3 regions of the Pseudomonas sp. St386 genome follow, and region 2 is predicted to be linked to each of the others. Evidence: predicted binding sites of a transcription regulator. Region 2 holds the regulator's gene; each other region holds the start of a gene.
The links. Region 2 encodes FliA, which starts transcription of late flagellar genes. Its sites were predicted from a motif close to CTAAAGTTTNNNNNNNNNNNGCCGNTAA; they were not measured.
Positions count from the first base shown of each region.

Region 1 (10,218 bases), 1.4 Mb from region 2:
AGCTTGCCCTTGACCACGCTGGTGCCCGATTACAAACCGTCGCGCCTGGCAACGCTGGGTACGGCGACCGTGAACGGCGCGGCCACGTCGACCCCGGCTGCGGCCTCGGCAACCACGCCTGCGACGGTCGAGACCAACTGGAAGAAAATCGGCTTGTGGGCGGTGCTGCTGCTCAGCGTGCTGTTCCTCGCGGCGATGGCGTTCAGCCTGCTGCGCAAGCCGCCGGTCAAGAGTTGAGGTGATTCATCGCGAGCAAGCTCGCTCCCACAATAGGCCACGTTCGTCGCAGCAACTCGGTCAACTGTGGGAGCGAGCTTGCTCGCGATAGCGTTCTCTCAACCAACAGAAATACCCAAGCGAACCGCTACCCCGTGAACTCAATCCTCCATTCCCCGTCTCATAGGAGGAATTAAGTCCCGACTCGCGCTAAACTGCGCTGGTTTTTCCGCCCCCTATTCTTCGGAGCCGTCCATGTCCCGCGTTACCTTGAGTCGCTATTTGATTGAGCAGACCCGCAGCAACAACACCCCTGCCGATCTGCGCTTTTTGATCGAAGTGGTGGCGCGTGCATGCAAGGAAATCAGCCACGCCGTCTCCAAAGGCGCGCTGGGTGGTGTCCTGGGCAGCATGGGCACCGAAAACGTGCAGGGCGAAGTGCAGAAGAAGCTCGACGTGCTGTCCAACGAAATCCTGCTTGAAGCCAACGAATGGGGCGGTCACCTGGCCGGCATGGCGTCCGAGGAAATGGACAATGCCTACCAGATCCCGGGCAAATACCCCAAGGGTGCCTACCTGCTGGTATTCGACCCACTGGACGGTTCGTCGAACATCGACATTAACGCACCGGTTGGCACCATCTTCTCGGTACTGCGTTGCCCGAACGAATACCTGAGCCAGAACGAAGCCTTGAATGAAAAGGCCTTCCTGCAGCCAGGCACCGAGCAGGTCGCAGCCGGTTATGCCATCTACGGCCCTCAGACCATGCTGGTGCTGACCCTGGGCGACGGCGTCAAGGGCTTTACCCTGGACCGCGAGATGGGCAGCTTCGTATTGACCCACGAAGACATCACCATTCCTGAAACCACCCAGGAATTCGCCATCAACATGTCCAACCAGCGTCACTGGGAAGCTCCGGTAAAACGCTACGTCGAAGAGTTGCTGGCGGGCGAAGAAGGTCCGCTGAAGAAGAACTACAACATGCGCTGGGTCGCCGCGATGGTTGCCGATGTGCACCGTATCCTGACCCGTGGCGGTCTGTTCATGTACCCGCGCGACAGCCGTGAGCCGTCCAAGCCGGGCAAACTGCGTCTGATGTACGAAGCCAACCCGATGTCGTTCCTGGTGGAACAGGCGGGCGGCGCTTCCACCGACGGCCATCAGCGTATCCTCGATATCAAGCCCGACGGCCTGCACCAGCGCGTGGCGGTGTTCCTCGGCTCGAAGGAAGAAGTGGCGCGCGCCACGGCCTACCACAAGGAGTAAATCATGGCCGAGCCCTGGCAGCCGTTGCTCGATTGGTGGTTTGGTTCAGCCAAGACACCGGACGAGATATCGGCTGACAGAGGCAAGCTGTGGTTCGGCAAACGCCATGATCGCCAGGCCAACGAGCGCTTTGGCGATCAGGTCGAGCTGGCACTGGCCGGCGGATTGACCGACTGGGCGCAACGCCCGGAAGGTTGGCTGGCCCTGGTGCTGCTACTCGACCAACTCCCGCGAATGATCTTTCGCGACACCCCCAAGGCCTTCTCCGGCGACCTGCGTGCCCAAGCGCTGGTAGCCCAGGGCATGGCTGCGGGTTTCGACCGGCAACTCAAACCGATCCAACGCGTATTCATCTACCTCGTGCTCGAACACTGCGAAAACCTCGCGGTGCAGAACGAGGCCGTGTCGCGGTTTATCGATCTGGTGCGAGAACAACCGGAGGCGCAACGGGCGGTGTTCGAAGACAACCTGGATTATGCCGAACGGCATCAGAAGATCATTGCCCGGTTTGGGCGCTTTCCCCATCGCAATGCGGTGTTGGGGCGCGAGTCTACGGCTGAGGAAGTGGAATTCTTGAACAGGCCTGGGTCCAGGTTCTGATTTTGCTGTGAGGCTGATACCGTCTTCGCGAGCAGGCTCGTTCCCACACTGGATTTTCGTTGAGCGCAAAATGTGCGTCCGCTGAAGTTCTAATGTGGGAGCGAGCCTGCTCGCGAAGAGGCCGCAAAAGCACTAGATCCGGAAACTACCCACCAACTGCTTCAACCGCGCCGCCTGCTGCTCCAGGTCGGCACAGGCCCGCAAGGTGGCTTGCAGGTTTTCCACGCCTTCCTGGTTCAGGGTGTTGATCTCGGTGATGTCGACGTTGATCGACTCCACCACGGCGGTCTGTTCTTCGGTGGCGGTGGCCACGGACTGGTTCATGCCGTCGATTTCACCAATACGCTGGGTCACGCTGCCCAGGCGTTCGCCGGCCTGGTTGGCGATGCCGACGCTGCTTTCGCTCTGGCGCTGGCTGTCGGTCATGGTCAGTACCGCTTCCCGGGCGCCAACTTGCAGTTCTTCGATCATCTTCTGCACTTGCTGCGCCGAATCCTGGGTGCGGTGGGCCAGGTTGCGCACTTCATCGGCCACCACCGCGAAGCCGCGCCCGGCTTCACCGGCACGGGCCGCTTCGATGGCGGCGTTAAGGGCGAGCAGGTTGGTCTGCTGGGAAATGCTGGTGATCACCTCAAGAATCTGGCCGATGTTCACCGTGTTGCTGTTCAAGGTTTCGATGTTGCCGCACGAATCGCTGATCTTGGCCGACAACTGTTGCATGGCCGCGATGGTTTTATCCACCACTTGTTGGCCATCTTCAGCCAGGCTGCGCGCATCGCTGGAATGTTGCGAGGCGAGGGCGGCGTTCTGGGCGATTTCCTGGGCGGCGGCACCGAGCTGATTGATGGCCGCGGCCACGCTGCTGGTGCGCGAAGCCTGCTGGTCGGAATTGAACATCGACGAGTTGGACGCGCTGACCACGCGCAGGGCGACTTCGTTGACCTGGCCGGTGGCCGAGGCCACTTCACGGATCGAGGTATGAATGCGTTCGACAAAGCGGTTGAACGAAGTCCCCAGCGCGCCGAATTCGTCGTGGCCGTGGATGACCAGGCGCCGGGTCAGGTCGCCTTCGCCTTCGGCGATGTCGTGCATGGCGCGGCCCATGGTCAGCAGCGGCTGCATCAGCACGCGGATCAACATGCCGAGCAGGGCGATGATGAATACCACGGCAATGACCATGGCGATCAGCGCCGACGTACGGAACTCACTGAGCATCGCCAGCGCGGTGTCCTTGTCGAGCACCAGCGCCACGTACCAGTCGGCTCCCGGCACGCCGTTGACGTGGGTGAAGGAGATGAATTGGGTCTTGCCGTCGAGGTCGACTTCTTTCACGCCCGGGCTGATTTGAGGCGCGCCGTTAGGGTAGGCCTCGGCCAGGGTCTTGAGCACGCGCTTGCTGTCGGGGTGGATCAGGATCTTGCCGTCGGCACTGACGATGAACGCGTGGCCGTGGCCGCCGAAGTTCAGCGAGTTGATGATGGCGCTGACGCTGGACAGGTCGATGTCCGCACCGGCCACGCCGATCATCTGGTTCTGGTGCTGCACCGGGGTGGCGACGGTAATCACCAGCTTGCCCGACGAGGCGGCGATGTAGGGTTCGGTGACGATGGTTTGCTGTGCGCTGTTGGCGGCCTTGTACCAGCCACGGGCACGCGGGTCGTAATCGGCGGCGCGATTGCCGGCCGGTACCGAGAACATCACGCCGTCGGTGCCACCAAAATAACTGAGCTGGAAATTGCTGGTGTAGGCCGGCAGGCCTACGGCGCGCTTGAGGCTGTCGGCACTGCTGCCGTCCACGGCAATCTGCTGGGCCAGCGATTGCAGCAACTGGATGCGGCCGTCGACCCACGTCTGGATGTTGCGGCTGGTCAGGCTGCCGAGTTCCTGCATGGAGGTTTCGGTGCTGGCATTCAAGCTCTGGCGTTGACGATAGTCGTTGAACAGGATGAAACAGGCGAATGCAACGGCCACCACGAGGGCGGCAGCCAGCAGGATTTTATGGCTGAATTTCATGTTTCTGGTCATTAATAACACTACCGCGGAGGGACGGGTCAGGACGGGCTGTCAATTTGCCATAACGCATTGGTTTGCGCTGTTTCTTTTTATCGGCGTGCCAGACCGCCCCATCAGCGGTAGCGGTTCAATTCCGACGAAATGCACGACGCTGTCACAAAGTGAGTGTTTCACCGATGAAACACCTGCCCAGACCCAATAAATACCGGGGTGTAGGGGAACCAGATAGGGGTTTTCTCTTCTAAGCTTCTGGTTGGCACCTGCCACCCCCCTTCCGTTCCAGGAGTTACACCATGTCGCTGCGATCTATCGCCTTGTTGTTTGTGTGTGTCGTATTGACTGCATGCAGCAAGGTCAACCAGGAAAACTACTCGAAGCTGTCGGCTGGCATGCCCAAGTCCGAAGTCGAAACGTTACTGGGGAAACCGACCGATTGTTCAGGCGCGCTCGGCATGTCCAGCTGCACCTGGGGCGACCAGAAAAGCTTTATCAGCGTGCAGTACGCCGGTGACAAAGTGTTGATGTTTTCCGGCCAAGGCCTGAAGTAAACCGAGGCCAGAGGCCTGCGGGAGAAAAATAATGATGCGGTTAGTTTTTGTGCTTTTGGCTGGCCTGATTTTGGCTGGCTGTGCCACTTCTGGCGAAGATCCGCTGGCACCCAAGACGGTCAACAGCGTCAATCTCAAGCGCTACCAAGGGACCTGGTATGAGTTGGCCCGCCTGCCCATGTATTTCCAGCGCAATTGTGCGCAATCGGAAGCTCACTACACCCTCAAGCCAGACGGCAGCGTGGGAGTGCTCAATCGCTGCCTGACCTCGGACTGGCAGTGGGAAGAAGCCAGGGGCACCGCCACGCCACAGGTGCCGGGCAAGACCGACAAGCTCTGGGTCGAGTTCGACAACTGGTTTTCGCGGATCGTGCCGGGCGTGGCGAAAGGGCAATACTGGGTGTTGTACGTCAGCGATGACTACAAGACCGCCATCGTCGGCGACCCAAGCCGTCGCTACATGTGGCTGCTGTCCCGTACACCGACCGTCAATAGCGTCGTGCGCGAGGAGCTGCTGAGCAAGGCACGCCAGCAGGGCTACGACACCACGCGCCTGATCTGGCGCGCGTCGGATCGACAGATGGCCAAGACCTCGAACTGACTGTCACCCGAAAACCGAAGTGGGAGCGAGCTTGCTCGCGATAGCGGACTTTCAGTCAACATGTATGTTGAAGGTAAAGGCCCTATCGCGAGCAAGCTCGCTCCCACAGGGTTGATTGGGTCAGCCCAGCAGTTCGCGCAATACCTGGGTAAACGCCCGGGCGCTTTGCTCTTCGCCGGCATGCCGCCCATCGCGCACCACCCACCGACCGCCGACCATCACATCGCGCACCTGGCGATCGCCGCCGGCAAACAGCCAGCGATTGAGGATGCCGTCGCCCTGGGCCGTGGCCAGGTACGGGTCGCTGCCATCGAGCACCAGCCAGTCGGCGCGCTTGCCGATTTCGAGGGCACCGATCGGTTGTCCCAGGGCCTGGGCACCGCCTTCCAGCGCCGCATCGAACAAGGTGCGACCGACCATCGGCTGATCCGCCCGATACAAGCGGTTGCGCCGTTGATCCCGCAGGCGCTGGCCATATTCCAGCCAGCGCAATTCTTCGACCACGCTCAGCGATACATGGCTGTCAGAGCCGATCCCCAGGCGCCCGCCCTGGGCGAGGAAATCCACGGCCGGGAAAATCCCGTCCCCCAGGTTGGCTTCGGTGGTCAGGCACAGGCCGGCAATCGCCCGGCTCCTGGCCATGAGGCTGACTTCCTGGGCGTTGGCGTGGGTGGCGTGGACCAGGCACCAGCGCTGGTCGACTTCGGTGTTTTCGTACAGCCATTGCAGCGGACGGGCGCCGCTCCAGCTCAGGCAATCGTCGACTTCCTTCTGCTGTTCGGCAATGTGAATGTGCACCGGGCACTCGCGGTCACTGGCGGCCAGCACATCCTGGATCTGCCCGGGCGTCACGGCACGCAGCGAGTGGAAGCACAGACCCAGCGCCTGGGACGGCTGCCCGGCCAGGACCGGCTGCAAGCGCGACTGAAGCTTCAAGTAGTTTTCGGTGCTGTTGATGAACCGGCGCTGCCCGTCATTGGGCGCCTGGCCGCCAAAACCGGAGTGGCTGTAGAGCACCGGCAGCAGCGTCAGGCCGATGCCGGCGGCGCTGGCGGCGTGGCTGATGCGCAGGGCCAGCTCCGCCGGGTCGGCGTAGGGCGTGCCATCGATGTCGTGGTGCACATAGTGGAATTCGGCGACCGAGGTGTAGCCGGCCTTGAGCATTTCGATGTACAGCTGGCGGGCAATGATGCCGAGTTGGTCGGGACTGATTTTTCCGACGAGGCGGTACATCAAGTCGCGCCAGGTCCAGAAACTGTCGTTGGGATTGCCTGCCACTTCCGCCAGCCCGGCCATGGCCCGTTGGAAGGCATGGGAGTGCAGGTTCGGCATACCCGGCAACAGCGGACCGCCCAGCCGTTCGGCGCCGTCTGCGTGGGAACCGGCCTGGATATGGGTCAGGACGCCTTCGGCATCGACCTCAAGACGTACATCATGGGCCCATCCACTAGGCAGCAGCGCGCGTTCGGCAAAGAAGGCGGACATGGTTCAACCTCATTGTGCGTAATTTGTATATACATATACAGACGTTTGCCTGGCCGGTAAACTCCGGCAAGCTAGCAACCTTATCCGCAGAACAGGGAACCGCCGTGCCGACTCCGCCTGCCAAACAGCCGCTGGCCGCAAACATGGGTGACAGTCCGGCACCCCTGTACGCCCGCGTCAAACAGATGATCACCCAGCAGATCGACAGTGGAAACTGGCCGCCGCATTACCGCGTGCCGTCGGAAAGCGAACTGGTCAGCCAACTGGGCTTCAGTCGCATGACCATCAACCGTGCGCTGCGGGAAATGACCGCCGACGGCCTGTTGGTGCGCATGCAGGGTGTCGGCACCTTCGTGGCCGAGCCCAAGAGCCAGTCCGCGTTGTTCGAAGTGCATAACATCGCCGACGAAATCGCCTCCCGTGGCCATCGCCACACTTGCAAGGTCATTACCCTGGAAGAAGAGGCGGCCGGTTCCGAGCGGGCCCTGGCCCTGGATATGCGCGAAGGCCAGAAAGTGTTCCATTCGCTGATCGTGCATTTCGAGAATGACATCCCCGTGCAAATCGAGGACCGTTTCGTCAACGCGCTGGTGGCGCCGGACTACCTCAAGCAGGACTTCACCGTGCAAACGCCCTACGCCTATCTGAACCAGGTCGCGCCGCTGACCGAGGGCGAGCATGTGGTCGAGGCGATCCTGGCCGAGCCGAGTGAATGCAAGTTGTTGCAGATCGAAAGGGGCGAGCCGTGCCTGTTGATTCGCCGCCGCACCTGGTCCGGGCGCCAGCCGGTGACCGCCGCCCGTTTGATTCATCCGGGGTCCCGCCACAGTCTGGAAGGGCGCTTTCATAAATGAGCCATTTGAAGGTTTTACGCGCGGCAGACTACCCACGCATGCCGTGGAAAAACGGTGGCGGCAGCACCGAAGAAATCACTCGCGATGCCGGCACCGGCCTGGAAGGTTTCGGCTGGCGCCTGTCGATTGCCGACATTGGTGAGTCGGGCGGCTTCTCCACCTTCGCCGGTTACGAGCGGGTCATCAGTGTCTTGCAGGGGAGCGGCATGACACTGAACGTCGATGGCCAAGTCACGCGGGCTTTGCATCCGCTGGACCCTTTTACGTTCAGCGGCGAGAGCCATGTGTTCTGCACACTGCTGGGCGGACCGATTCGTGATTTCAACCTGATCTACGCACCGCAGCGTTACCGCGCGCGGTTGCAGTGGTTGGGCGGCCAGCAGCGGTTTTTCAGTGACGCGCAAACGGTACTGGTGTTCAGTGCCGCCCCGGGACTGGCTATCAAGGTCGGTGAGTCCGCCGTTGATTTGGGCCTCTACGACTGTTTGCAACTGAGCAGTAACACCGGGTTGGTGGATGTCTCCACTCACGGTCAATGCTGCGTGATTGAGCTGACGGCCCGCTAATTTCAGCTTCTTGAGTACCCTGTGGGAGCAAGCCTTGCTCCCACAGATAAACACCCTCGCCACAAGGTGCCTGCCTGCTGTTTCTTCTGCGCACCAACTTGTTACCGAATGCCCCAGCGTGGCGCAACACCACGCTTCTGTGACCCTCCGATTTCCCCCTCGAAAACTCTCTTGAAAAATTTCATGCCGCTCAGCAGCCCTTAAATCACAAGGCTTTCAGCCAATTCCCCAGCCGTTTCTGAATATCGCCTCCAACAAGTTGGCCGCTTGATTGCATATGCTTGTACATACAAGTAAAGACGTATGCGTATGAGTCGCCGATATTCAACGCAACGTTCGCTAAATCGCTGCCCACTGCCCGGGCTGGTCTGGATTGATCGCTGAGGAGTTTTTGCTGTGACCGACGCTACCCGCAAACCCGAAAAATACCGTGACGTTGAAATCCGTGCCCCTCGCGGTAACACGCTGACCGCCAAGAGCTGGCTGACTGAAGCACCGCTGCGCATGTTGATGAACAACCTCGACCCGGAAGTGGCCGAGAACCCCAAGGAACTGGTGGTCTACGGTGGCATTGGCCGCGCGGCGCGCAACTGGGAGTGCTACGACAAGATCGTCGAAAGCCTGACCAACCTGAACGACGACGAAACCCTGCTGGTGCAATCCGGCAAGCCGGTGGGCGTGTTCAAGACCCACAGCAACGCTCCTCGCGTGCTGATCGCCAACTCCAACCTGGTGCCGCACTGGGCCAGTTGGGAGCACTTCAACGAACTCGACGCCAAGGGCCTGGCCATGTACGGCCAGATGACCGCCGGCAGCTGGATCTACATTGGCAGCCAGGGCATCGTGCAAGGCACTTATGAAACCTTCGTCGAGGCCGGTCGCCAGCACTACGACTCCAACCTCAAGGGTCGCTGGGTCCTGACCGCCGGCCTGGGCGGCATGGGCGGTGCGCAGCCCTTGGCCGCTACCCTGGCCGGTGCGTGCTCGCTGAACATCGAATGCCAGCAGGTGAGCATCGATTTCCGCCTGAAAACCCGCTACGTCGACGAGCAAGCCAAGGACCTCGACGACGCCCTGGCGCGCATCGAGAAATACACTGCCGAAGGCAAGGCGATTTCCATCGCGCTGTGTGGGAACGCTGCCGAGATCCTGCCGGAAATGGTCCGTCGTGGTGTGCGCCCAGACATGGTCACCGACCAGACCAGCGCCCACGACCCACTCAACGGCTACCTGCCGGCCGGTTGGACCTGGGACGAATATCGTGCCCGCGCCAAGACCGAACCCGCCGCCGTGGTGAAGGCCGCCAAGCAATCGATGGCCGTCCACGTCAAAGCCATGCTGGCCTTCCAGAAAATGGGCGTGCCGACCTTCGACTACGGCAACAACATCCGCCAGATGGCCCAGGAAGAGGGCGTCGAAAATGCCTTCGACTTCCCTGGTTTCGTCCCGGCCTATATCCGTCCGCTGTTCTGCCGCGGTATCGGCCCGTTCCGCTGGGCTGCGCTGTCCGGTGATCCGCAGGACATCTACAAGACCGACGCCAAGGTCAAGGAACTGATCCCTGACGACGCCCACCTGCACAACTGGCTGGACATGGCCCGCGAGCGCATCAGCTTCCAGGGCTTGCCGGCACGTATCTGCTGGGTTGGCCTGGGCCAACGCGCCAAGCTGGGCCTGGCGTTCAACGAGATGGTGCGCAGCGGCGAATTGTCGGCCCCGATCGTGATCGGCCGCGACCACCTGGACTCTGGTTCCGTGGCCAGCCCCAACCGTGAAACCGAATCCATGCAGGACGGTTCCGATGCGGTTTCCGACTGGCCGTTGCTCAACGCCTTGCTCAACACCGCGAGCGGCGCGACCTGGGTTTCGCTGCACCACGGTGGCGGCGTCGGCATGGGCTTCTCGCAGCACTCGGGCATGGTGATCGTCTGCGACGGTACCGACGAAGCGGCCGAGCGCATTGCCCGCGTGCTGCACAACGATCCGGCCACGGGCGTGATGCGTCATGCCGATGCCGGTTACCAGATCGCGATCGATTGCGCCAAGGAACAGGGGCTGAACCTGCCGAT
Region 1 is NZ_AP021900.1:455,217-465,434, forward strand. Features, by position in the region: gene KI235_RS02005 (DUF3999 domain-containing protein) at 1-237, shown strand, start outside; gene KI235_RS02010 (class 1 fructose-bisphosphatase) at 472-1,482, shown strand; gene KI235_RS02015 (DUF924 family protein) at 1,486-2,082, shown strand; gene KI235_RS02020 (methyl-accepting chemotaxis protein) at 2,215-4,107, opposite strand; gene KI235_RS02025 (hypothetical protein) at 4,389-4,643, shown strand; gene KI235_RS02030 (lipocalin family protein) at 4,675-5,244, shown strand; gene KI235_RS02035 (formimidoylglutamate deiminase) at 5,365-6,729, opposite strand; gene hutC (histidine utilization repressor) at 6,873-7,583, shown strand; gene KI235_RS02045 (HutD family protein) at 7,580-8,149, shown strand; gene hutU (urocanate hydratase) at 8,546-10,218, shown strand, end outside.
Region 1: the regulator FliA is predicted to act here: its motif matches at 4,185-4,212, upstream of KI235_RS02020 (methyl-accepting chemotaxis protein).

Region 2 (10,218 bases):
GGAGCCAAGCATGGCCGAGAAGCTGCAGCGTTCGCTGATCGAAGCAGCCCAGCGGCAAGAGATGCAAGGCCAGCCAGTGATCCTGCTGGTGGCCGGCCCGATTCGCGCGATGCTCTCGCGATTCGGGCGCCTCGCGGTCCCGGGGTTGCATGTGCTGGCGTACCAGGAAATACCGGACAACAAGCAAGTGACCATCGTTGCGACAGTAGGGCCCAACGGCTGAGGTAGTGGTTTATGCAAGTGAAGCGTTTTTTCGCCGCCGACATGCGTCAGGCCATGAAACTGGTTCGTGACGAGCTGGGCGCTGAAGCAGCCATCATTGGCAACCGTCGTATCGCCGGCGGTGTCGAGCTGACGGCGGCCCTGGATTACAAACTGTCTGCGCTGGCCCCGCGGGTTCCGAACATGGAACTCGAAGATGAGCTGCGCAAGACTCAATCGCGCATCGCCAGCGCCCAGGCCGAGCTGAGCCTGCGCAGCAGTGAAGGCGAGGCCGCGGCAGGCACCAATCGTCAATTGTTCGCCGGTCAGCCGCTGACGGCCGGCCTGCCGTTGACGGCTGCCGAACCGCTGATCGAGCAGGCCCACGCCGAACCGCGTCGTCCTGAGCCGGCGCCCGCGGCGCCTGCCCGGGGTGTCGATCCGCGCGCCCTGGACTCGATGCGCTTTGAACTCAACAGCCTGCGCGAGCTGATGGAAGTCCAGCTCGGCTCCCTGGCCTGGAACCAGCTGCAAGGCAGCCGTCCAGCCCAGGCCAACCTGTGGCGTCGCCTGCAACGCATCGGCCTGTCCGGCCCGTTGTCCCGGGACCTGCTGGCGCTGATCAATGGTATCGAAGAGCCTCGCCAGGCCTGGCGCATGTTGCTGGCGCACCTGGCGCGGATGATCGCGACCCCGGAAGTCGAGCCGCTGGAAGAAGGCGGGGTAATTGCCATGGTCGGTCCTGCCGGCATGGGCAAGACCACCACCCTGGCCAAGCTCGCCGCCCGTTATGTACTCAAGTACGGCGCCCAGAGCATTGCCCTGGTGAGCATGGACAGTTTCCGCATCGGTGCCCAGGAGCAACTCAAGACCCTCGGCCGGATCCTCAATGTGTCGGTGACCCATGTGGATCCGGGCCAGTCCCTGGCCCAGGCGCTGGAGCCGCTGCTGCGCAAACGCGTCGTGCTGATCGATACCGCAGGCCTGCAAGCCAGCGATCCAGCCCTGCGCATGCAGCTCGAAAGCCTGGCCGGACGCGGTATCAAGTCAAAAAATTATCTCGTGTTGGCAACCACCAGCCAGAAACAGGTTCTAACCGCCGCATACCACAGCTACAAACGCTGCGGGCTGGCCGGCTGCATCCTGACTAAGCTGGACGAAACGGCAAGCCTGGGCGAGGTGTTGAGCCTGGCGATCGGTCATGAATTACCGGTGGCCTACCTGACCGACGGGCCGCGGATCCCGGATGATTTGCATCTGCCGCGCCGTCATCAACTGGTCAGTCGTGCCGTGAGTGTGCAAATGCAGGAAGAACCCAGCGAAGAAGCCATGGCTGATATGTTCGCTGATATCTACCACAGCCCGACCAAGCAGGTCGGCTGAGGTAATCATGAATATTTTTTGTACCTACATCGATGGTCTGCCATGCATTGTTCCGTATGCGAACGCGCAGCCAGTAATGTGGCCTCCGTCTAAGTAAGACAAGGTAAAGAACGAACATGGGCAGCATGCATCCCGTACAGGTGATCGCGGTGACCGGCGGCAAAGGTGGCGTCGGGAAGACTAACGTGTCAGTGAACTTGTCCCTGGCTCTGGCAGAGCTTGGCCGACGGGTCATGCTGCTGGACGCCGACCTGGGCCTGGCGAACGTCGACGTGTTGTTGGGGCTTACACCCAAACGCACGCTGGCGGACGTGATTGAAGGGCGCTGTGAGCTGCGTGACGTGTTGTTGCAGGGGCCGGGCGGGATTCGCATCGTGCCGGCTGCCTCAGGCACCCAGAGCATGGTTCACCTGACCCCGGCCCAGCACGCGGGCCTGATCCAGGCTTTCAGCGACATCGGCGACAACCTCGATGTGCTGGTGATCGACACCGCAGCCGGTATCGGTGACTCGGTCGTCAGTTTCGTCCGCGCGGCCCAGGAAGTGCTGCTGGTGGTCTGCGACGAACCGACGTCCATCACCGACGCCTATGCCCTGATCAAGTTGCTTAACCGCGACTATGGCATGAACCGCTTCCGCGTCCTGGCCAACATGGCCCAGAGCCCGCAGGAAGGACGCAACCTGTTCGCCAAGTTGACAAAGGTCACGGATCGCTTCCTGGACGTCGCCCTACAATACGTCGGCGCAGTGCCTTACGACGAAAGCGTACGCAAGGCCGTCCAGAAGCAACGTGCCGTTTATGAAGCCTTTCCACGCTCCAAATGCGCGCTGGCGTTCAAGGCCATCGCCCAGAAGGTCGATACCTGGCCACTGCCGGCCAACCCTCGCGGGCATCTGGAATTTTTCGTCGAGCGTCTTGTGCAACAAACAGCAGGGCCCGTGCTATGACAGCCAGCGGTTACAACCATCTCTATAAAAAATCGGCACGGGACGCCCAATACGAATTGATCGAGCGTTACGCGCCACTGGTCAAGCGTATCGCCTATCACTTGCTGGCGCGGTTGCCGGCCAGTGTCCAGGTTGAAGACTTGATCCAGGCGGGCATGATCGGCCTGCTCGAAGTGTCGAACAAATACGACGCGAGCAAGGGCGCGAGTTTCGAGACGTATGCCGGTATTCGCATTCGCGGTGCCATGCTCGATGAAGTCCGCAAGGGCGATTGGGCGCCGCGTTCGGTACACCGCAATACCCGCATGGTCAGTGATGCAATTCGGGCAATTGAAGCTAAAACCGGGCGTGACGCTAAAGATCACGAGGTTGCGGCCGAACTCCAGTTGAGTCTCGACGATTATTACGGGATTTTGAACGATACCTTGGGCAGCCGCCTGTTCAGTTTCGACGACCTGTTGCAGGACGGCGAACATGAAGGGCTGCACGAGGATAACGCGAGTGCTCACATGGAGCCGTCGCGTGACCTGGAAGATGAACGTTTCCAGAGCGCGCTGGCGGAAGCGATTGCCAATTTGCCGGAGCGTGAGCGGCTGGTCTTGGCGCTGTACTACGACGAAGAGCTGAACCTCAAGGAAATCGGTGAGGTCCTGGGGGTCAGCGAATCGCGGGTCAGCCAGTTACACAGCCAGTGCGCGGCCCGTTTGCGGGGGCGTTTGGGGGAGTGGCGAGCGCGTTGACAGGCAGTGTGGGGACACTGCGAACGAGGCTGGCCTGGCAGGTGCTGTGCCAGTCTCCATCCGTGGTGCTCCAGACCGTTGTCGAGTGTTGTGCCGGATTGATTGAAATGGCGCGTCCAGGTGCTGGGCGCGTTTAAGACTGCTTGGAGGTCGAATTGGACAAGAACATGAAAATCCTCATCGTTGATGACTTCTCAACGATGCGGCGGATCATAAAAAACCTGTTGCGTGACCTTGGGTTCACCAACACGGCCGAAGCAGATGACGGGACCACTGCGCTCCCGATGTTGCACAGTGGCAACTTCGATTTTCTGGTCACCGACTGGAACATGCCGGGCATGACCGGTATCGACCTGTTGCGCCAGGTGCGTGCCGACGAAAAACTCAAGCATCTTCCGGTGCTGATGGTCACTGCCGAAGCCAAGCGCGAGCAGATCATCGAAGCGGCCCAGGCCGGTGTAAACGGCTATGTGGTCAAACCCTTCACGGCCCAGGCGTTGAAAGAGAAGATTGAAAAAATCTTCGAACGCATCGGTTAACGGCGCCACGGGGGAGCTATGGATAACGAATCTTCAATGGGTGATTTCGAATCGACCCTGAAAAAACATGCCCGCGAACTGGTCGACAGCCTTGAAAAAGGTCGTTTTGGCGATGCGGTTCAAATGATCCATGAGCTCAACCAGACCCGTGACCGCGGTCTGTATCAGGAGGTGGGCAAGCTCACGCGTGAATTGCACAGCGCGATTGTCAATTTCCAGATCGACCCGAATATGCCGCAGGCCGAGGAAGTCTCGCAGATCACCGACGCCACCGAGCGTCTGGGTTATGTGGTCAAGCTGACCGAGGCCGCGGCCAACCGCACCATGGACCTGGTGGAAAGCGCAACGCCCCTGGTCAACGGCCTGAGCGAAGAAGCCCAGGCCTTGAGCACCGACTGGGGTCGGTTCATGCGGCGCGAAGTCGGCGCCGAAGAGTTTCGGGAGTTGGCCCGTCGGGTCGACGGTTTCCTGGCGCGCAGCAGCACCGAGAACCGCGCGGTGGCAAGCAACCTCAACGATATTCTGCTGGCTCAGGACTATCAGGACCTGACCGGCCAGGTGATCAAGCGTGTGACCCAACTGGTCACCGAAGTGGAAAGTAACCTGCTCAAACTGGTGTTGATGGCCAGCCAGGTAGACCGCTTTGCAGGCATCGAACACGACCGTGAAGCGATGCTTGCTGAAAAAGATCCACAAAAACATCTCTCTCAGGGTGAAGGTCCGCAGATTCATGCCGATAAAAGAGAAGACGTTATGTCCGGTCAGGACGATGTGGACGATTTGCTGTCCAGCCTTGGATTCTGAGTTTTAGCCCTGTTTTAGGAGCAGCCATTAATGAGCTTCGGCGCCGATGAAGAGATCCTTCAGGATTTCCTGGTTGAGGCCGGCGAGATTCTAGAGCAACTGTCCGAACAGCTGGTCGAGCTGGAAAGCCGACCAGATGATGCGGATCTGCTCAATGCAATTTTTCGCGGTTTCCACACTGTAAAAGGAGGCGCCGGCTTCCTCCAGCTCAACGAGCTGGTGGAGTGCTGTCACATTGCCGAAAACGTGTTCGACATCCTGCGCAAGGGTGAGCGTCGCGTTGATTCGGAACTGATGGACGTGGTGCTTGAAGCGCTGGATGCGGTCAACAGCATGTTCAGCGAAGTGCGTGAGCGCTCGCCGATCACCGCTGCCACGCCTGAGTTGCTCGCCGCGCTGGCACGCCTGGCGGAGCCGCAATCGGCTGATGAAGCGGCTCCGGTTGCCGAGGCAGTGGCTGAAGAGCCGGTCGCCGAAGAGTCGGGCGACATCACCGATAACGAATTTGAACAACTGCTGGATTCGCTGAACGCCGTCAAGGCCCAAGCCGAAGCGCCGGCGGCACCTGCTGCGCCGCCCGCCAATGCAACAGCTGACGCCAGTGATGAAATCACCGACGACGAGTTCGAGTCATTGCTCGACCAGCTCCATGGCAAAGGTCAGTTCGCTCCCGATGCGGTCACGCCAGCGGCGACTCCGGCTGCCCCGAAAGCGGCGGGCGACAACTCCGACATCACCGACGACGAATTCGAAGCCTTGCTCGATCAGTTGCACGGCAAGGGCACGTTTGCCGTTGACGCGCTGGATTCGGCCATCGCTTCCGCGCCGACGCCAGCCAAGCCGGCTGCCGCCGCGGCTGGCAGCGACCTGATCAGCGATCACGAATTCGAATCGCTGCTCGACGAACTGCACGGCAAAGGCAAGTTTACAGAAGTCGGGAAGGCCGCGGCTGCTCCTGCTGCCGGCACTACCGCCACTGCTGTTCCAGCAGCCAAGGCTGCGCCCAAACCCGCTGCCAAGGCACCGGAACCGAAGGCCGAACCCGCCAAGCCTGCTGCCACTGCGGCCCCGGCACCTGCCCGTGCTGCGGCGGCTGCGCCAGCGGAAAAACCGGCCAGCGAAGCCGAGACCACCGTTCGGGTCGATACCGCACGCCTGGACGAGATCATGAACATGGTCGGCGAACTGGTGCTGGTGCGTAACCGTCTGGTGCGCCTGGGCCTCAATAGCCAGGACGAAGCCATGTCCAAGGCCGTGTCGAACCTGGACGTGGTCACGGCGGACCTGCAGACCGCGGTCATGAAGACCCGGATGCAGCCGATCAAGAAAGTCTTCGGGCGCTTCCCGCGCCTGGTTCGCGACCTGGCTCGCCAGCTCAAGAAAGAAATCAACCTGGAACTGGTGGGTGAAGAGACCGACCTCGACAAGAACCTTGTCGAGGCCCTGGCCGACCCGCTGGTCCACTTGGTGCGCAACGCGGTCGACCACGGCATCGAGTCGCCGGAAGAGCGCGAAGCCTCGGGCAAGGTCCGCAGCGGCAAGGTGATCCTGGCCGCCGAGCAGGAAGGCGACCACATCCTGCTGTCGATCTCCGACGACGGCAAAGGCATGGATCCGAACGTGTTGCGTTCCATCGCGGTGAAACGCGGTGTGATGGACAAGGATGCCGCCGACCGCCTGAGCGACACCGAGTGCTACAACCTGATCTTCGCCCCGGGTTTCTCGACCAAGACCGAGATTTCCGACGTGTCGGGCCGTGGCGTGGGCATGGACGTGGTGAAAACCAAGATTTCCCAGCTCAACGGTTCGATCAATATCTACTCGACCAAGGGCCAGGGCTCGAAGATCGTCATCAAGGTCCCGCTGACCCTGGCGATCATGCCGACCCTGATGGTGATGCTGGGCAACCAGGCCTTCGCCTTCCCGCTGGTCAACGTCAACGAGATCTTCCACCTCGACCTGTCGCGCACCAACGTGGTGGACGGCCAGGAAGTGGTGATCGTACGGGACAAGGCACTGCCACTGTTCTACCTCAAGCGCTGGTTGGTCAGCTCCGCCGCTCATGTGGAGCAGGGCGAGGGCCATGTGGTGATCCTTTCGGTGGGCACCCAGCGGATCGGCTTCGTCGTCGACCAGTTGGTGGGCCAGGAAGAAGTGGTCATCAAGCCGTTGGGCAAGATGCTCCAGGGCACCCCGGGCATGTCCGGCGCCACCATCACCGGCGACGGCCGCATCGCGTTGATTCTCGATGTGCCAAGCATGCTCAAGCGTTACGCCGCCCGGCGTATTTGATTCTGGAGGGGCGTGGCCCAGGGCCGCGCCTCGTCTAACGGAGTGTTTATGGTAGTTAAAGTCCTGGTGGTGGACGATTCGGGGTTTTTCCGCCGCCGCGTCTCGGAAATTCTTTCGGCGGACACGAGTATTCAGGTCGTCGGTACCGCGACCAACGGCAAAGAGGCGATCGATCAGGCCCTGGCACTCAAGCCGGACGTGATCACCATGGACTACGAGATGCCGATGATGGATGGCATCACGGCCGTGCGGCATATCATGCAGCGCTGCCCGACCCCGGTATTGATGTTCTCGTCCCTGACCCATGAAGGCGCCCGAGTGACCCTCGATGCGCTGGACGCCGGGGCGGTGGATTTCCTGCCGAAAAATTTCGAAGACATTTCGCGCAACCCCGACAAAGTCCGGCAGTTGCTGTGCGAAAAGGTCCACAGCATTTCCCGCAGCAATCGTCGTGTCGGTGCCTACAGCGCACCGGCGCCAGCCCCTGTTGCGGCGCCAAGCCCGGCGCCGACTGCATCGAGCAGCTTCAATCCGGCACCGGTACGCAGTGCATCGGCACCAGCCCCTGCGCCGGCTCGCCCGGTGCCCGCCAGTGCGTCGTCGCCGGCGCCCAAGCGCAAAGCCTACAAGCTGGTCGCTATCGGCACGTCCACGGGTGGCCCGGTGGCGCTGCAACGGGTCCTGACCCAGTTGCCGGCCAACTTCCCGGCCCCCATCGTGCTGATCCAGCACATGCCGGCGGCGTTCACCAAGGCTTTCGCGGAGCGCCTGGACAAGCTGTGCAACATCAGCGTCAAGGAAGCCGAGGATGGCGACATCCTGCGTCCAGGCCTGGCGTTGTTGGCGCCAGGTGGCAAGCAGATGATGATCGATGGCCGCGGCGCGGTGAAAATCCTGCCGGGCGACGAGCGTCTGAACTACAAGCCTTGCGTGGACATTACCTTCGGTTCCGCGGCCAAGTCCTACGGTGACAAAGTTCTGGCGGTGGTGCTCACCGGCATGGGCGCCGACGGTCGCGAAGGCGCGCGCCTGCTCAAGCAGGGCGGCAGTGCGATCTGGGCCCAGGACGAAGCCAGCTGCGTGATCTACGGCATGCCAATGGCCATCGTAAAAGCCGATCTCGCCGACGCAGTGTACGGATTGGACGACATCGGTAGACACCTGGTCGAGGCCTGCCTGTAATGGATGTACTCAGCCTGATCGGCATCATCATGGCGTTCGTCGCCATCATTGGCGGCAATTATCTGGAAGGCGGTCATCTGGGCGCGCTGGCCAACGGCCCGGCGGCGTTGATCGTGCTCGGTGGCACCATTGGCGCGGCGCTGTTGCAGTCGCCCATGAGCGCTTTCAAGCGCGCCATGCAAGTGCTGATCTGGATTCTGTTCCCGCCCCGTGTCGACCTGGCCGGTGGTATCGATCGTGTGGTGAACTGGAGTCTGACCGCTCGCAAGGAGGGCCTGCTGGGGCTGGAAGGGGTGGCCGATGCCGAGCCCGACAGCTACTCACGCAAAGGCCTGCAATTGCTGGTGGACGGCGCCGAGCCGGAAGCCATCCGCAGCATCCTGGAAGTGGATTTCTACACCCAGGAAAGCCGCGATATCGAAGCGGCCAAGGTGTTCGAAAGCATGGGCGGCTACGCGCCGACCATCGGCATCATCGGTGCGGTGATGGGCCTGATCCATGTGATGGGCAACCTGGCCGATCCGTCGCAATTGGGTAGCGGCATCGCCGTGGCGTTCGTCGCCACGATCTATGGCGTGGCGAGTGCCAACCTGGTGCTGCTGCCGATCGCGGCCAAGCTCAAGTCCATCGCGTTGCGCCAGTCGCGCTATCGCGAAATGCTGCTGGAAGGGATCCTGTCGATCGCCGAAGGTGAAAACCCGCGCTCCATTGAGTTGAAGCTCCAGGGCTTCATGGACTGATGGGAGACAAGGAATATGGCACGTCGCAGGCACACCGAAGAACACGTCAACCATGAACGCTGGCTCGTTTCCTACGCCGACTTCATCACCCTGCTGTTCGCCTTTTTCGTGGTCATGTATTCGATCTCGTCGGTCAATGAAGGCAAGTACAAAGTCATTTCCGAGGCGTTGATCGGCGTCTTCACGGATTCCGACCGCGCGCTCAAACCGATTCCCATCGGCGATGAGCGCCCCAAGACCACCACGCCGGCCAAGCCCTTGGTCAAGGACAGCGAACAGGTCGATGCCGGTATCGCCGGCGGTAGCGATCCGTTGAAAAGCATCGCCGACGATATCAGCGCGGCGTTCGGTGACCTGATCAGCTCCAACCAGATGACCGTGCGTGGCAACGAGTTGTGGGTCGAGATCGAGCTCAATTCCAGCTTGTTGTTCGGCAGCGGCGACGCCATGCCCAGCGACATGGCGTTCAACATCATCGATAAGGTCGCGGCGATCCTCAAGCCCTTCGACAACCCGATCCATGTCGAAGGCTTCACGGACGACCAACCGATCCGTACTTCGCAATACCCGACCAACTGGGAGCTGTCCTCGGCCCGTTCGGCGAGCATCGTGCGCATGCTGGCGATGCAGGGCGTGAACCCCGGCCGCCTGGCCTCGGTGGGCTACGGCGAGTTTCAGCCGGTCGCCAACAACGCCACGGCCGAGGGGCGTGCGCGCAACCGGCGGGTGGTGCTGGTGGTGTCGCGCAACCTCGATGTGCGTCGCAGCCTGACCGGTACCGGTACGGCCAAAGCAACTCCGGATGCGGCATTGAAGCGGGCTGGCACACAAACTGCACCGGCTCCGGTCAAGTCGCCGGGAAGACAGAGTGCCGTCAATTCTCCGTCACCCGCTTTATAACCGAGCTATTTCTCGGTCGAGCCTGTTTCGGCCGGGAGGAACGATCCAAATGAGAGTCTGGGCAGTCGCCAATCAAAAAGGTGGTGTGGGCAAGACCACATCTTCCATCGCTTTAGCCGGGTTGCTGGCCGAGGCGGGCAAGCGCGTGGTCATTGTCGACCTGGACCCCCATGGCTCGATGACCAGCTATTTCGGCTACGATCCCGACAGCCTGGAGCACAGCAACTACGACCTGTTCCTGCACAAGGGCGTTGTGCCCGAGGGCCTGCCGGGGCAGTTGCTGTTGTCCACCAGCGACGAGCGGATTTCCCTGCTGCCATCGAGCACCGCCCTGGCCACCCTGGAGCGACAGTCGCCGGGGCAGGGCGGGTTGGGCCTGGTGATCGCCAAGAGTCTGGCGCAGCTGTGGCAGGATTTCGATTACGCGATCATCGACAGCCCGCCGTTGCTGGGTTTGCTGATGGTCAATGCCTTGGCGGCCAGCCAACAA
Region 2 is NZ_AP021900.1:1,855,919-1,866,136, forward strand. Features, by position in the region: gene flhA (flagellar biosynthesis protein FlhA) at 1-223, shown strand, start outside; gene flhF (flagellar biosynthesis protein FlhF) at 235-1,584, shown strand; gene fleN (flagellar synthesis regulator FleN) at 1,701-2,531, shown strand; gene fliA (RNA polymerase sigma factor FliA) at 2,528-3,271, shown strand; gene KI235_RS08210 (chemotaxis response regulator CheY) at 3,439-3,810, shown strand; gene KI235_RS08215 (protein phosphatase CheZ) at 3,829-4,614, shown strand; gene KI235_RS08220 (chemotaxis protein CheA) at 4,645-6,906, shown strand; gene KI235_RS08225 (chemotaxis response regulator protein-glutamate methylesterase) at 6,955-8,088, shown strand; gene KI235_RS08230 (flagellar motor protein) at 8,088-8,828, shown strand; gene motD (flagellar motor protein MotD) at 8,844-9,728, shown strand; gene KI235_RS08240 (ParA family protein) at 9,778-10,218, shown strand, end outside.

Region 3 (10,218 bases), 1.6 Mb from region 2:
GGGGCTGTTCTCCGGTGGGCTGATGGTGTTCGTGATGTCCCTCGGTTACTACGTGACCCCGGCACTGCTGGGCGGCGCGCAGAACATGATGCTGCCTGAATTCATCATCCAGCAGGTGCAGTCGTTCCTCAATTGGGGCCTGGCCAGCGCCGGTGCAGCCTTGTTGGTGGCGATCACCCTGGTGTTGTTCTACTTCTACCTGAAGCTCCAGCCGGAATCCCCGGTGGGTGCCAGCAACGCGAGGTAAGCCGTCATGCTCCTGACTCCCAATGCCATGAGCCGGCGCATGCGGTTCGGCCTGTATTTCACCACCGGCCTGATCGCGCTGTTCCTGCTGCTGCCGATCGTGTTCATCGTACTGCTGTCGTTCGGTTCGTCCCAATGGCTGGTCTTCCCGCCACCGGGCTGGACGCTCAAATGGTACGGCCAGTTCTTTTCCAACCCCGACTGGATGAACGCGGCACTGACCAGCCTCAAGGTCGCGGTGCTGACCACCGTCTGCGCCGTGGCGCTGGGCCTGCCAACGGCGTTTGCCCTGGTACGTGGACGCTTCCCGGGCCGGGAAATGCTCTACGGCCTGTTCACCCTGCCGATGATCGTGCCGTTGGTGATCATCGCCGTGGCGGTGTATGCGCTGTTCCTCAAGCTGGGCTACACCGGGACGATGTTCGCGTTCGTGGTCAGCCACGTCATCGTCGCACTGCCGTTCACCATCATCTCGATCATCAACTCGCTCAAGCTGTTCGACCAGTCCATCGAGGACGCAGCGGTCATCTGCGGCGCCTCACGCCTGCAAGCGGTGTTCAAGGTGACCTTCCCGGCCATTCGCCCAGGCATGGTCGCCGGCGCCCTGTTCGCGTTCCTGGTGTCGTGGGATGAGGTGGTGCTGAGCGTGATGATGGCCAGCCCGACCCTGCAAACCTTGCCCGTCAAGATGTGGACCACCCTGCGCCAGGACCTGACGCCTGTGATCGCCGTCGCTTCGACGCTGCTGATCGGCCTCTCGGTCCTGGTGATGGTGATCGCCGCCGCCCTGCGCCGGCGCAATGAAATCAGCGCCTGAGCGCCTAGGAGAACACGATGAGTGCCGTCAAAGACCCCGCACAACAGAACAACAAGACCCTGGTCAGCCTGCGCAACCTGAACAAGCACTACGGCGACTTTGCCGCCGTGGACGATATTTCCCTGGAGATCCAGGACGGCGAATTCCTGACCTTCCTCGGCTCCAGCGGCTCGGGCAAGAGCACCACGCTGTCGATGCTGGCCGGCTTTGAAACCCCCAGCAGCGGCGAGATCCTGGTAGGCGGAAAATCCCTGGTCAACGTACCGCCGCACAAACGCGACATCGGCATGGTGTTCCAGCGTTACTCGTTGTTCCCCCATCTGTCGGTGCGCGACAACATTGCCTTTCCGCTGGCGATTCGCAAACTGGCCAGCGCCGAGCGCGAACGTCGGGTCGACGCCATGCTCAAACTGGTGCAACTGGGAGAGTTCGCCCATCGCCGCCCTTCGCAACTGTCGGGCGGCCAGCAGCAGCGCGTGGCGATTGCCCGGGCACTGGTCTACGAACCACGCATCCTGCTGATGGACGAACCCCTCGGCGCGCTGGACAAAAAGCTCCGGGAAGACTTGCAGGATGAACTGCGCCAATTGCATCGACGCCTGGGCATCACCATCGTCTACGTCACCCATGACCAGGAAGAAGCCATGCGTCTGTCCCAGCGCATCGCGATTTTCAGCCACGGCAAGATCGTCGGCCTGGGCAGCGGCTATGACCTCTACCAGAACCCGCCGAACGCCTTCGTGGCCTCGTTCCTGGGCAACTCCAACTTCCTCAAGCTCAAGGCCCAGGGCAACGCAGTGGCGACCTTCGAAGGCCAGTCGCTGTCGATCCGCCTGACCGCCGGCCTGCAAACGGACCAGGACGTGCTGCTGATGGTGCGCCCGGAAAAAGCCCTCGCCTTGAGCGTCGAACAGGCCGCCCAGGAACCCTTGGCAGCCGGTTGGAATGAGGTTTCGGCCAAGGTCGTCGAAGTGCTGTTCCTGGGTGAAAGCCAGACCTGCAGCGTGGTGACGTCCGGCGGCACGGCCATGACGGTCAAGGCGCTGTCCGCCGCCGGCATGCCACTCAAGGCCGGCGACCCGGTGCGTGTGCGCTGGGCCACCGCCGATGCTTGCGTCTACACCCAATGGGCCGAGAGCGACCTGAACAAGGCCGCAGGTGCCCACTGATGAACACTGCGCGCCCACAACCGATAAAGCCCGAGGATCGTCCAATGATCGATGCCAGCGTCTACAAACAAGTCATGGGCTCGTTCCCGTCCGGCGTGACCGTGATCACCACCCTCGATGACGACGGCCAGATCGTCGGCCTCACCGCCAGCGCGTTCAGCTCATTGTCGATGGAGCCAGCGCTGGTGCTGTTCTGCCCCAACTACAGCTCCGACTCCTATCCGGTGCTGATCAAGAACAAGCGCTTCGCCATCCACCTGCTCTCCGGCGGCCAGCAGAATGAAGCCTATGCCTTCGCCCGCAAAGGCAAGGACAAGGCCCAGGGCATCGAATGGACCTTGAGCGAGTTGGGTAACCCGCTGCTGAGCAATGCCACCGCCATCATCGAATGCGAACTGTGGCGCGAATACGAAGGCGGCGACCACGCCATCATGGTCGGCGCCGTAAAGAACCTGATCGTCCCGCAGCACACACCGGGGCCGCTGGTTTATTGCCACGGCAAGATGGGCGCCCTGCCCGTCCTCGCCTGAACCGATCGTCAACTACAAGAGATAGCGCCATGAAATTTTCCCTGTTCGTACACATGGAGCGCTGGGACGAAAGCATCAGCCATCGCCAGTTGTTCGAAGACCTGAGCGAGCTGACCCTGTTGGCCGAGGCCGGCGGTTTCAGCACCGTGTGGATCGGCGAACACCACGCCATGGAATACACCATTTCGCCAAGCCCGATGCCGCTGCTGGCGTACCTGGCCGGCAAGACCACCACCATCCACCTGGGCGCTGGCACCATCATCGCGCCGTTCTGGCACCCGCTGCGGGTGGCCGGCGAATGCGCACTGCTGGACGTGATCAGCAATGGCCGCATGGAAGTCGGCCTGGCCCGGGGCGCCTATCAGGTGGAGTTCGACCGCATGGCCGGCGGCATGCCGGCTTCCTCTGGCGGTCAGGCCCTGCGGGAGATGGTCCCGGTGGTGCGCGCCCTGTGGCAAGGCGATTACGCCCATGACGGCGAGATCTGGAAATTCCCAGCCTCCACCAGCGTACCCAAGCCAATCCGCAAACCTCATCCGCCGATGTGGATCGCCGCCCGCGACCCGGACTCCCACAACTTCGCCGTCGCCAACGGCTGCAACGTGATGGTCACGCCGTTGATGAAGGGCGATGAGGAAGTCCTGGACCTGAAGAACAAGTTCCAGGCCGCCCTGGACAACAACCCCGACGTGCCGCGCCCGCAATTGATGGTGCTGCGCCACACCCACGTGCATGCGGTGGATGATCCCGAAGGCTGGAAGGTCGGCGCCCAGGCGATCTCGAAGTTCTATCGCACCTTCGATGCCTGGTTCGGCAACAAACAAGTGCCGGTCAACGGTTTTCTCGCGCCAAGCCCGGAAGAAAAATTCGCCGAGCGCCCGGAGTTCCAACTGGAGAACATCCGCAAGAACACCATGATCGGCACCCCGCAGGAAATCATCGAGCGGATCAAGTACTACCAGGAACTGGGGGTGGATGAGTTCAGCTTCTGGTGCGACAACAGCCTGCCCCATGCCGAGAAGAAAAAATCCCTGGAGCTGTTTATCCAGCAGGTGGTGCCAGCGTTTCGGTGATCAGTGACATCGCTATCGCGAGCAGGCTCGCTCCCACATAGGTTCCACGACGTACGCAATATTTGTGTGCACCGACGGCCCAGTGGGAGCAAGCTTGCTCGCGATGGCCATCCAACTGAAACAAATGTGTCAAATGTGACAATTCCCCCCACTACCCCGCCGCCGCCCCGCAAACTGCTATCAACGGCTCGCAAAGCCACATAATTTACCGCGCAATTTGTTTAAGGATGATGCGCGTGGGAGTTTATCGGTTGCTGCTGGCCATGCTGGTAGCGGTTTCTCATATGGGCATGACGTTCATGGGTTTTAACCCCGGCGTCGTTGCCGTGGTGTCCTTTCTGATCATCAGCGGCTTCGTGATGACCTCGCTGATCGAAAGGACCTACAACACCCCGGGCCAGATCGGCCTGTTCTACATGGATCGATTGCTCAGGCTGTACCCACAGTTTCTGGTGTACTTCGTCCTGTCCTGCGCGGTGATACATTTCCTTCTGCCGGGAACGCCCCAGGCAGCCGCCCTGACCCTCGAAAACATCGCCACCAGCCTGCCGATCGTGCCGTTGGGTTTCTACATGTTTGGCATCACCGTGCCCGAGATCCTGCCACCCGCTTGGTCCCTCGGCCTGGAAATGTGCTTTTACCTGCTGATCCCGTTCCTGATTCTCTACAGGACGCGGGGTATAGCCTTTGCGCTGTCCGTGACGGTGTTCATGGTCGCCTCGCTGGGCTACCTCGACACCGACATCTACGGCTACCGCCTGCTGCCGGGCGTGCTGTTCATTTTCCTCTGCGGCAGCTACCTGTATCGGGCCCAGGCCAAGGGGCTGTGGATCGCGTTCGTTACCGGATTCGTTGCAGCATTGATGTTTCTCGCCATTGTTGTGGGGATCATTCCGCGTCGGCCGTTCAACGCCGAGGTGACCCTGGGCATTGCCCTGGGCCTGCCAGCGGTTTTTCTGCTCAGCAGGTTGAAGCATCACCGGCTCGATGAGTTCCTGGGAAATATCAGCTACGGCGTGTTCCTCAACCATTTTGTGGTGATGTACGTGTTGCGGGCATTCTGGCCGGTGGAGTACAGCATCCTGATCATCACGGCGGTGCTGGTGCTGTCGTTCGCGATGAGTGGTGTTTCGTACTATGCGGTCGAGCGACCGGCGCTGAAGCTTCGTCATGCGCTCAGGGCGGGCGTTAAATACGGTACCACGCAGGCTCCCGTTGGCAGCACGGCGGCTTAGCCTCTGACTGCCATACAAAAATGCCCGGAACGCAGGTCCCGGGCATTTTGTGTTTCAGCGCAGCCGAATCAGAACGTCACGCTGGCGCTCAGCTTGGCAGTACGCGGCTCACCGACATTGACTTGCAGTTGGCTGCCGGTGGACGACGGGTAATACTGCTTGTCGAACAGGTTGTCGACGTTCAGTTGCAGCGACGTCTTGTGCCCCAGTACCGGCGACTCCCAGCGCAGGAAGGCGTCGGCGACGGTGTAGCTGCTCAGCCAGAAATCGTTGGCCGCGTTAGCCGCACGCTCGCCGACGTAACGCGCACCGGCACCGGCGTGCCAGGCACCGAATTCGGCCGGGACGTTCAAGTGGTGCGACAAGTACAGGCTGGCGGTGTGCTTGGGCGCATCGGACAGGCGGTGACCTTCGTTTTTCGGGTCATCGAGGATTTCAGTGTGGGTATAAGCATAAGTCCCGATCAAATCCCAACGTTCCGCCAGACGACCGGTGATGTCGAGTTCGAGGCCTTGGGAGCCGACCTTGCCCGCGGCTTCTGCCAGCGTTACGCCGTTGACCGTAGAGGACGTCACGACGTTTTTCTTCTCGATATCGAACAGCGCAAGGTTGATGTTCAGGCCCGGCAGCGGATCGTACTTGGCGCCAATTTCGTAGCTACGACCCTCCTCCGGCTTGAAGGTACTGAGGTTGTCGTCCACGGTGTCGTTAGGCTTGAACGAACGACTGTAGTTGCCATACAGCGACAGCTCCCCGGTGGCTTTATAGACCAGGCCCAGGAACGGGACGAAGGCATCGCCGTTGTCGTCGCGGACCGGCACCCTGGTGACCAACCCTTGCTTGGCGAACTGATCGTAATGCTGGTAGCGACCACCGAAGACCAGGATCCAACGATCATTCAGGTGCCAGTTGTCCTTAAGGTAGACCGAGCTGGAAGTCAGCTGATTGCTCAGATTGCTTTGGGTCGGGCTGATGACGCTGGGCTCTCCCAGGCCGCCGTACACCGGCGCAGAGATATCGAAGCCCCCCCGCACTGCCCCACGGTAGGTCTTGCCACGGTATTGGTCCGACACCTGATTATCAGCACCGATCAACACGTCATGGCGCTGGCCGAACAGCTCCTGTTTACCGATGAAGTCCCAGCTGGCGTAACGGGTTTCGTCATCGTAATGAGCGCCGTTGGCGGCTCGCTGAAAAACGCCGGTTTTCGACAGACTTGGCTGCGCAATCGAAAGGCTATACCGATCATTGTTCCAGCCATAGGTCACGCGAGTTTTCCAATCCTCGCTCAACTCATACTCAAACCGCGCCGTCGCCGTTTCGCGAATCCCCACGCTCTTGGCCCACGGCTCATCCAGACGCTTGTCGTAATCGATATCGGCCGGATGCCCATTGGTGAACACCGTCCCACGATCAAACGGATTGGAATATTCGTTGTACTCATAGCTGAGATTCAACGAAGCCCGCTCCCCCGTCCAAGCCAGGGACGGCGCCACCAGGGTGCTCTCGTTGACCCCGTAGTTGCGCCAGTAGTCCTCGTGGCCGCGCTCGGCGATCAGGCGATAAGCCAGGCCGGTGTCGCCCAGCGGCCCAGTGGTATCCAGGGCCATGGTGCCGCCGCCTTCGCTATAGGCCGAGCCGCTCAACGTGGTGCTTTGGGTGTACTCCGGTTTCTTGCTGATGACGTTGACCAGGCCGCCTGGCTCAAGCGCGCCATACAGCATCGAGGCTGGGCCCTTGAGCACTTCGACCCGTTCGGTGGTAGCGCTGAAGTTGTGCCCCAGGTTCGAGCGCACGCCGTCGCGCAGGATCGAGCCATCGTCGTTGGTGCCAAACCCGCGCTTGACCAGCGAGTCTCGCGAACCGCCCAAGGTGTTGCCCTGGCTGACGCCGCTGACGAACTTCATCGCGTCGCTCAGCGAGCGCACCTGATAGTCGGCCAGGGTCTGCTGGGTCACCACGTTGATCGATTGCGCTTCTTCCTTGATCGGTACATCGCTCTTGCTCGCCGTGCTGGCTTGCGACGTTGTATAGCCCTCTTCCTGAGTGACGCGACTGCCCTGGATGGCCGTGGCCGGCAGTTCGAGAGCGTCCTGCGCCCACAACGGGCTGGCAATGAAGCAGCAGGACAGCGTTGGCAACACACACTTGATAAAGACGTTGCGATTAGCGAGGGGGGTGGAACGTTTCAAGACGCGCACTCATAGAAGGAACGTTAATGAGAGCAAATATACTTTGAGAATCATTCCCAGTAAATCTTTTGTATCAAATGCTGATCGTCCCCAAACCCCCGTGGGAGCGAGCTTGCTCGCGATAGCGGCGGTACATCCAACATCAATGCAACAGACCCACCGCCATCGCGAGCAAGCTCGCGCCCACGGATTTCGCGAACGGTGATATCAAATCGCCCCACCGCCCTAAAGCTTTGGCGTGCGCGGTCGAATGTATTCCATTGAGAGATTTTTTTGCCCAGGAGCAGCGGCATGCAGACGTTAAAGGCCTTGTACGAGTCTATCGAGATGCAGTTTTTCGATACCCTCACAAAAAAACTGTCGAGCCTTTTCCTGTTGGTGCTGGTCAGTGGCTTGCTGTACTGGGTGGCCCTCAGCGCTCGCGCCGAGATCGTGCTGCAGTTGCGCGACGCACAGTTGGACGGCGCCTTGCTGGGGCAGATCGAAGGCCGGCTCGACAGCCTCACCCATGCCCTGCTCTTCGGTGCGTTCCTGACGCTGGGCATGATCAGCTTCATGGTCTGGTATTTCCGCCATCTCATCGTGCGCCCCGTCACCGCCATGACCAAGGCCCTGGAAGAGATCGCCAACGGCGAAGGTGACCTGTCCAAGGACCTGCCGCTGGTGACTCACGACGAGATCCGCGTGCTGGCCGGCACTTGCAACCGTTTCCTGGCCAAGCAGCGGGAGATCATCAGCAACGTCCAGGCACTGACCGTGCACATCGCCGTCGAATCGGCCCGCTCGTTGAAGAACATCAGCGATTCCAGCGACAGTGCCACCCACCAGGCCCGCTTCGCCAAGGAGGTGATGGACCAGAGCAACACCGCCGTGGGCCGCATCGAAGAAGTCTCGCGCCAGACCCAGGGCATCTCCAGCACCACCGCCCAGAACCTGAGCATGGCCCGCGACTCCTACGCCGAGCTGCTGGAAGTGACCGGCAACATCAGCGAAATCTCCAACAGCCTCGGTGAATTTGCCACGCTGGTGAGCGCCTTGAACCAGCGTTCCTCAAGCATCAAGTCGATTGTCGGGTTGATCCAACAGATTTCTGCCCAGACCAACCTGCTGGCCCTCAATGCCGCCATCGAAGCCGCCCGGGCCGGCGAAAGCGGCCGTGGCTTCGCGGTGGTCGCCGATGAAGTGCGGACCCTGGCACAAAACGTCAGCCGGGCCACCGATGACATCTCACGCAACATCGACGCCATGCTCGATGAAGTCAGCTCCACCCACGAACAGACCACCCAGATCAGCCACAGCGCCCGGGAAACCCAGAAAGTGGTGGAACGCGCCTCCGGTCATTTTGAAAGCATGATCGGTGATTTCGAATCCACCAACGGCAAGCTGGCGGACATCGCGACCCATATCCAGCAGTTCGCCGACAGCAACACGGGGATCAACGACCGGGTCACCCAGATTCACGCCGACAGTCAGTTGATCGACCAGCGCATGCAGCATTCGGCGACGGCCACCCGCGACCTGTCCGGCGTGGCCGAAAAGGTCCAGGCGCTGTTGGGTCGCTTCGTGCTCGGCCACGGCAAGCTGGATGCCGCCATCACCCGGGCCAGTCAGTGCCGCGACACGCTCCAGGTTCGCCTGGAGGCGCTGCAAGGTGAAGGCCTGAATCTGTTCGATCAGAATTACCAACCGATTCCCGGCACCGACCCCAAGCAGTACATGGCCAGCTACACCGAACGCTTTGCCCAGGTTTGCCAGGAAGAATGCGACAAACTCACCCGCAGCACGCCGGGTGGCAAGGTTTCGTTCATTGTCGACAGCAAGGGCTACTGCCCGGTGAACAACAGCTGGGTCTCCAAGCCGCCAACCGGCGACCGGGTGGTGGATTTGCCGGTGTGCCGCAACAAGCGAATCTTCAACGACCCGATCGGCCTGCGCGCGGCGGGCAACGTCCAGCGTTTCCTGCTGCAGACCTACCTGCGCGATACCGGGGAAATCATGACCGAGATCGACGTACCGTTCTTCTTCGGCGGCCGTCATTGGGGCAACTTGCGGGTGGGCTTCGATGCGGCGGTGTTGTTGGCGGAGTGATGAAGCGCTCGCACGACTCCTGAGATCCTCCCAAAGGGGATCTGTGGTGTATGCACATCTTGAGACCACCCCAAAAACAACTGTGGGAGCGAGCCTGCTCGCGAAGGCGGTGGGTCAGTCAACATCAATGCTGCTGATCCACCGCCTTCGCGAGCAAGCCCGCTCCCACATGGGGTTCGAGGCTACCTCAACTCAACAGCACTTGGGCCCACCCTTGCCACCGTAACGGGCCTCCTGGCGTTCGCGAAAGAACGCCTCGTAGTCCATCAACGGTTTGTCCGGGTGCTTGGTTTGCATGTGCTCGACGTAGTTGTCGTAGTCGGGCATTCCGACCATCAGGCGGGCGGCCTGACCGAGGTATTTACCCAGGCGACTCAAGTCATTGAACATCGTTGCAATCCCCTATCAAGCGTCCGGCAAGGCCTGGAATGGCGCTTCCTTGTCCGTGCGTTCCTTGGTGCCCCAGGCGGCGATACCGACCTTGAGCGCGTAGAACAGGATGCTGAAGACCACGAACAGGAACAAGGCCGTCAGCGTCGCGTTGGTGTAGGCGTTGAACACCACGTGCTGCATCTGCTCGATGCTCTTGGCCGGGGCCAGGACCTGGCCGGCGGCCAGGGCATCGTTGTATTTGCGCGCCAGGGCCAAAAAGCCGATCGCCGGGTTGGCGTCGAACAGCTTGATCAGGCCCGCGGTGGTGGTGCAGATCAGCAGCCAGACCGCCGGCAGCATGGTCACCCAGACGTAGCGCTGGCGCTTCATCTTGATCAGGACCACGGTGGCGAGCATCAGGGCGATACCGGCCAGCATCTGATTGGAGATGCCGAACAGCGGCCACAAGGTGTTGATGCCGCCCAGCGGATCGATC
Region 3 is NZ_AP021900.1:3,406,708-3,416,925, reverse strand. Features, by position in the region: gene KI235_RS14970 (ABC transporter permease) at 1-247, shown strand, start outside; gene KI235_RS14965 (ABC transporter permease) at 254-1,063, shown strand; gene KI235_RS14960 (ABC transporter ATP-binding protein) at 1,081-2,232, shown strand; gene KI235_RS14955 (flavin reductase family protein) at 2,277-2,762, shown strand; gene KI235_RS14950 (LLM class flavin-dependent oxidoreductase) at 2,792-3,835, shown strand; gene KI235_RS14945 (acyltransferase) at 4,072-5,070, shown strand; gene KI235_RS14940 (TonB-dependent siderophore receptor) at 5,139-7,262, opposite strand; gene KI235_RS14935 (methyl-accepting chemotaxis protein) at 7,554-9,350, shown strand; gene KI235_RS14930 (YbdD/YjiX family protein) at 9,543-9,740, opposite strand; gene KI235_RS14925 (carbon starvation CstA family protein) at 9,756-10,218, opposite strand, start outside.
Region 3: the regulator FliA is predicted to act here: its motif matches at 7,488-7,515, upstream of KI235_RS14935 (methyl-accepting chemotaxis protein).